DNA from 2 places in the Lacticaseibacillus sp. 22 genome. Region 2 is predicted to be linked to the other one. Evidence: predicted binding sites of a transcription regulator. Region 2 holds the regulator's gene; the other holds the start of a gene.
The links. The regulator HrcA, encoded in region 2, represses chaperone genes, less so after heat shock. The targets are predictions, from matches to a motif close to TTAGCACTCNNNNNNNNNGAGTGCTAA.
Positions count from the first base shown of each region.

Region 1 (3,423 bases), on a different contig from region 2:
AAATCTTCAACCGGTACCCACCGTGCTGGCATAAATTTTAATTCGGCAGCAGCTGCATCCGCTCCGATTAAAGTCAATTGCCAGCGTTGATGGGTGAAAGTATGTTGCACCTGAGGACGACCGAGATCGGCAAAAGTTAAAGTCATTCCGGACAAGTCTGCAAACCGAGCACTGATTTCATCCAACTGTTCGCTTTCCATAGTGGCTTCAAGCTCGGCCATATCAATTAACGGGAACATCCACAAATCAGCCAACATCCCCTTACCCGGACGCTGTTCAAGCAAGTAACCGGCCTTGGATCGAATCACCAATGCAAAATAACGATGAATGACCGGCCGCGGCTTTTTGGTTTTAACTGGGTAGTCCTGCACAACACCATCGCGAAAGCTGGCATCAAACGCGCGCACCGGTGAATGGGCGGGATCAGGATGACTGGCAGACATATAACTTGAACCAAGATCCATCACGGCCTGGTTAAAATCACCTGGCCGCTCCTTGGGCATCAGTGGCCGAATCAAGTCATCGAACACTTTTCGAGTTTGCGGGCGCGCAATATCGGCATCCACTTTAAACAGTCGGGCAAAGACCCGAAATGCGTTTCCATCAATCGCAGGAACAACCTCTCCAAAACTAATGGATGCGATGGCCCCAGCTGTATACGGTCCAATGCCAGCCAGTGTCTGTAACTCCGCAGCCGTTTGCGGCCACTTACCTCCATAGTCATTCACGATTTGTTTAGCTGCCTGTTGCAAGCGGCGGGCGCGTGAGTAATAACCCAACCCTTCCCAAGCTTTTAGCACCGTCGCTTCCGGTGCTGCTGCCAACGCCTCAACTGTCGGAAACTGCGCCATAAATCGGTTGTAGTACGGAATGACGGTTTGCACTTGGGTTTGCTGCAACATCAACTCGCTGACCATGACGTGATAAGGGTCATGGTCTTGACGCCACGGCAATGTCCGTGCATGGTGATCGTACCAATCCAAGAGTGCATGCTGAAATGCCGCAACTTTTTCAGGCGGCCAATCCATTAATTTGTTATTTGTCATCATAGAAAATAGCTTACCATGGAGTTTCATAATTTGGAAAAGTAAATCGAATCGGCTAAAAACCAACCTCACTCGGTGCAAAAAGAGCAAAAAAATCAACCCCACGATCGTACGCATCATGGGACTGATTTCTTACGGTTCAATGATCACTGCAACTGCTGCAATTCTCATCGACTGATTTTGCTTACTACTGGGTTTTGCCCATCAACGACAGTGGTGCCGCTTCTGATCATGCTTGCAATGCAGTTCGTGAATCTTGAGCCGCCTGATGATAAACATTACTGAATGTCAATGTTGTGACCAGACTCCTTAGATTCAGTTAACTTTGGCAATGTGATGTTCAGAACACCATCTTTGTAGCTTGCCTTAATGTTGCTGTCATCAACGTTTGGCAACTGATAGCTCCGACTCATCGTGCCATAGTTGCGTTCGGACATCATGACGTTGCCGTTCTTGTCGGCGTGATCTGTGATGTCGTCCTTGTGAACATTAATGCTCAAGACACCATCATGGTAGTTCAGCTTGATGTTGTCCTTATTGATCCCAGGTACATCAACATGAACTTCGTAAGCGTCCTTGGTCTCCTTAACGTCAGTCAGCAATCCGTTGACGGCCGTGCTGGCAATGGAAGGTGTTGCCCAATCCATCCAGTCAGATACCGGGCCGAAGAACCGACGTGCCAAGTTGTCAAAGAACGGATCATTTACATCATTCATCAACTCATTATTACGACGATTCATAACTTCATTAGCCATAACAGATAACTTCCTTTCAAACAGAGACTTCTGGGATTCAGGAGAACGATCTTAGCTCCGGAGCTCTTGTTCCTTCTCCCTCGCTCCACCTATAGTTATACCACAAATTAGCACTTGTGAACGCCAAGTGCTAAATTTTTCCGAAAAAAGTTTTTAAAACAGGAAACGCATAAATGGTTCACTTTATTTTCCTTGTCAATAACAGCTATACCGATGATGCCAAAATGGCCTTGCAGTACCTCGAATCTTCATAGTTATCACCATTTGCGAGCTTCGCCATTCCAGAGAGTTGTAAGTAATCAGGTAGCCTCCAGCATAACGCGTTCGCCAGCCCAGAAGCCTGCATGTAAGGGCCTTAAGCGCAATGGCCAAAAACCGGCCATCACGCTTAAGGCCACTTACACTCCGGCTTCTGACCGGGCTGACTCACGCTCACTTTCTATAACGCGCTCCCCAGCGCAGAAGTCTGCGTGTAAGGACCTTAAGCGCAATGGCCAAAGACCGGCCATCACGCTTAAGGCCACTTACACTCCGGCTTCTGACCGGGCTGACTCACGCTCACTTTCTATAACGCGCTCCCCAGCGCAGCAATCTGCGTGTAAGGACCTTAAGCGCAATGGCCAAAAACCGGCCATCACGCTTAAGGCCACTTACACTCCGATTGCTAACCGCGCCGGCTCGCGCTTACAAAAAAAGAACCACAAACAAGTATATGTTTGCGGCTCATAACTTAATAGATATTAGTTTTCATTTTCAAGGCGTTCTGCTTCTTCGTCAATCGTCTCGAAGCCAGACTTCTTTGACTTCTTTTCAGGATGTTCTTGGCGCTCCTTTTCGACCTTAGCGATCAAAGCTTTCTTTTGTTCTTTGCTCAATGATGCCATGTGATCTCGCCTCTTTTTGGTGTGAGTTAGAAGGTATGACCCTTACAACTTCTGTTATACCACTTAAACACAAAAATGACACAGATAATTTTGCAGAGCGCGAACAGGGCCGCTTAGAAACCGGAGTGTAAGCGGGCTTGAGCCTAAATGGCTGGGCTTTGCCATTTAGGCTCAAGGTCCTTACACGCAGGTTTCTGGCCCTGTGAGCGCGTTTCAGAGCGTGAGCCAACCCGGTTAGAAACCGGAGCATAAGTGGCCTCAGATCCCAATGGCCGGGCTTTGCCATTGGGATCTGAGGTCCTTATGTGCAGGTTTCTGGGTTGGCGAACGCGTTTAAGAGCGCAATCAGGGCCGCTTAGAAAACGGAGTGTAAGTGGGCCTCAAACCATCTTACGCCGACGCCATATGCATCACCTTAATCCGACTCCGCCCTGTCCCTGCTGGCTGCACCTGCAACTGATCGGGAATATTATCCCTTAATTCCGTCACGTGCGAAATAATCCCGATCAATCGCGATTCGCCTTCCAGCGATTCAAGCGCGTTCATTGCCACATCAAGGCTATTGGTATCCAAACTCCCGAAGCCTTCATCAACAAACAAAGCATCAATATTGATGCCACCACTTTCTTGCTGAATCACCTCGCCCAGTGCCAATGCAAGGCTCAACGCAGCAATAAAGCTTTCACCACCAGACAGTGTTTGAACTGCGCGACGTTCACCCACCTGATCATCGTATAC
Region 1 is NZ_JBVAYD010000002.1:133,859-137,281, forward strand. Features, by position in the region: gene mutY (A/G-specific adenine glycosylase) at 1-1,046, opposite strand, end outside; gene ACWP87_RS01945 (Hsp20/alpha crystallin family protein) at 1,325-1,801, opposite strand; gene ACWP87_RS01950 (hypothetical protein) at 2,542-2,685, opposite strand; gene ACWP87_RS01955 (AAA family ATPase) at 3,076-3,423, opposite strand, start outside.
Region 1: the regulator HrcA is predicted to act here: its motif matches at 1,909-1,935, upstream of ACWP87_RS01945 (Hsp20/alpha crystallin family protein).

Region 2 (3,423 bases):
GTAACGCTTGAAATTAACCTGCTTGATTTTAACCAGATGATCTATGGTAAAACGGTTCAAGTCCGTTGGTACCACTACTTACGCGGTGAGGTCAAGTTTGCCGGTGCCGATGCTTTGATTGCGCAGTTAAAGACAGATGAACAAACCGTTCGCCAATATTTTCGGGTGAGGAAGGATTAACATGGCAGGCGCATATATCCACATACCGTTTTGCGAGCATATTTGTTACTATTGCGATTTTAATAAGGTGTTTATTGAAGGTCAGCCGGTCGATGATTATGTCGCCATGTTGCTCAAAGAAATGCGCATGGTGATGGCAGAGCATCCAGAAGAAAAAATTGAAACGGTTTATGTTGGCGGTGGCACCCCAACAACGCTGACACCGCAACAGCTTGCCGTTTTGTGCCAAGGTATTCGCGATATTCTTCATTTTGATCACGGTGAATTTACCTTTGAAGCCAATCCCAATGACTTACTGACCACCGACAAGTTACAGGTCTTATACGACTTTGGGGTTAACCGGCTGTCGATTGGCGTGCAGTCGTTTAATGATGATGTCTTGAAGCGCATTGGTCGGATTCACCGAGCGAAGGATGTTTATACGGCGATCGGCAATGCTAGAAAAGTCGGGTTTGACAACTTGTCGATTGATTTGATTTTCCGCCTGCCAGATCAAAGCCGCGATGACTTTTTGAACAGCCTTCAAAAAGCTTTGGCATTGGACTTGCCACATTACTCGACCTATTCATTGATCCTGGAGCGCAAGACGATTTTTTATAATCTGATGCGTCAAGGGAAGCTGCGGTTGCCGACGCAAGACGTTGAAGCTGATATGTACCAAGATGCCATTGATTTAATGGAAGCTCACGGACGGCATCAATATGAAATTAGTAATTTTGCCAAAACAGGGTACCAATGTCGCCACAATCTACTTTATTGGCAAAATGATAAATATTTTGGCTTCGGGGCAGGCGCATTTGGCTATCTTGGTCGTGACCGGTATCATAATTATGGGCCGATCAAACAGTATCTGGCACCGTTGCATGCCGACCATTTACCGGTTCTGGCCCATCATTTAGTACCGGTTTCTGAGCAAATTGAGGAAGAAATGTTCCTTGGCTTACGCACCATGGCAGGCGTCAATGAAGATCGTTTTTATAGCCGCTATCATATGACGGTCGATGCAGTTTATGGCGAGACGGTTCCGGAGCTGGAAAGCCAAGGGTTAATCGAGCGCCAAAATGGTTATATTCGACTGACGAATCGCGGTAAGTTTTTGGGAAATGAGGTTTTCCAACAATTCCTACTTGATGAGCCACTGGTCTAATGATGAATCATGCTTCGGATATGACCAAAAATCTAACCGTAGTTGGCTGTTTGATGCAACATTTTAGCAATCCTACCTTGACTTTGCTAACGGCGCTTGGTATATTATTCAGTGTATTAGCACTCGTGTAAAACGAGTGCTAAAGGTGAGGTGAGAAAATGTTGACGAAACGGCAATTGCTCGTCTTAAAAGAAATCATCCGCCTGTTTACTGAAAGTGGGCAGCCGGTCGGTTCCAAGACGTTAATGCAGGAACTGCCGGTTCATGTCAGTTCCGCCACGATCCGCAATGATATGGCATCGCTGGAAGACGCCGGTTTGATCACCAAGACTCATAGCAGTTCCGGTCGAGTACCCTCGACTCAAGGCTATCGCTACTATCTTGATCATCTGGTCGAGCCAGTGCGTGTTTCCCACCGTGAACTAGCCACGATCAAGCAAGCATTCGGTCAACGCTACAATAAGATGGATGAAATTGTGGCGCAAAGTGCGCAGATTTTATCCAATCTGACCAGTTACACGGCGATCAGCTTAGGGCCAGAAGTGAATAACATTAAATTGACCGGATTTCGCCTTGTACCGTTGGGCAATCACCAGGTTATGGCGATTTTAGTGACGAACAACGGCAATGTTGAAAATCAGGTTTTCACCGTTCCTGAAAGCATCTCATCTGACGAGCTGGAAAAGGCGATTCGCATTGTCAATGATCAGCTGGTCGGTTTGCCGCTTATTCAAGTTGCTCAGCGGCTAAAGACTGATGTTCCGTCGATGCTGATGCAGTATCTGACCAGTCCTGAAGGCTTCCTGGATATCTTCGGTAATGTCTTAAAGTCCGCCGCTTCAGAGCGTTTCTATGTGGGTGGCCGCTTAAATTTAATGGACTATCTCGGCGACTCGGATATTCACGAGTTGAAAAAGATTATGTCCTTGATTGATGCTGATCATGGTGATCTTACTGAACTGCTTGGCGGACCGGTTCGCCAAACGCCGGTTACGGTTCGTCTAGGCCCGGAGTTAAAGCCAATTGATCTGGCCAATCTCAGCTTGATTACCGCCAGTTATGATGTCGGTGACCACGGCACGGGAATGATTGCCCTATTAGGGCCAACCCAGATGCCGTATTCCAAGATGATCGGACTGTTGGATGTTTTCCGAGAGGAGCTGGCTAAACGGTTGACGGACTATTACGCCAACTTTGATCAATGATAGATGATAACAAGCATCTGTTAACGTGAACCAATTGCGCGAATAGATGTGGTTAAAAGGGAGGATACCATGGCAGAACAAAAAGCAAAGCAGACTGCTGCAGATACCGCCAAAGACGCCAAGCACGCTGCTGACACGCCAGAGACTTCGCTAAAAGAAGAAATTCTGCAGGAAAGCATTGCTGATCTTAATGAGCAATTGAAAACCAGCAAGCATGATGGTGAACAACTGAAGCAAGAGCGTGATGCATTCGAAGACAAGTATTTGCGCGCAGCTGCAGAGATTCAAAACATGAATGCGCGGTTCGAAAAAGAGCAGCAAAAAATGTTGAAATATGACGGCCAGAAGTTAGCCAAGGCGATTTTGCCGGTAGTTGACAATCTAGAGCGTGCGCTTGCAACCGAAGCCAAAGATGACAGTGCGGCCTCACTCAAAAAAGGTGTGCAGATGGTTTACGATCATCTGGAACGCGCCTTGAAGGAAAATGGCATCACTGCGATTGATGGTGCTGGCGACAAGTTTGATCCGAATACCCAACAGGCAGTACAAACCGTGGCGGCGGACGACAAACATCCCGCTGACACGGTCGCGCAGGTGTTACAAAAAGGGTATTATCTCAAGGATCGGGTTCTGCGCCCTGCTATGGTCGTTGTCGCTAAATAATTAATCTGAAATAAAGAAGGTATAAAAATATGAGTAAAGTTATTGGTATTGACTTAGGAACCACCAACTCTGCAGTTGCGGTTTTGGAAGGCAATCAGCCAAAAATCATCACCAACCCGGAAGGCAATCGCACCACGCCATCTGTTGTCGCATTTAAAGATGGTGAAATCCAAGTTGGTGAAGTGGCAAAACGCCAGGCGATCACTAATCCGGATACCATCGTGTCAA
Region 2 is NZ_JBVAYD010000021.1:33,007-36,429, reverse strand. Features, by position in the region: gene ribF (riboflavin biosynthesis protein RibF) at 1-180, shown strand, start outside; gene hemW (radical SAM family heme chaperone HemW) at 182-1,327, shown strand; gene hrcA (heat-inducible transcriptional repressor HrcA) at 1,486-2,532, shown strand; gene grpE (nucleotide exchange factor GrpE) at 2,602-3,195, shown strand; gene dnaK (molecular chaperone DnaK) at 3,225-3,423, shown strand, end outside.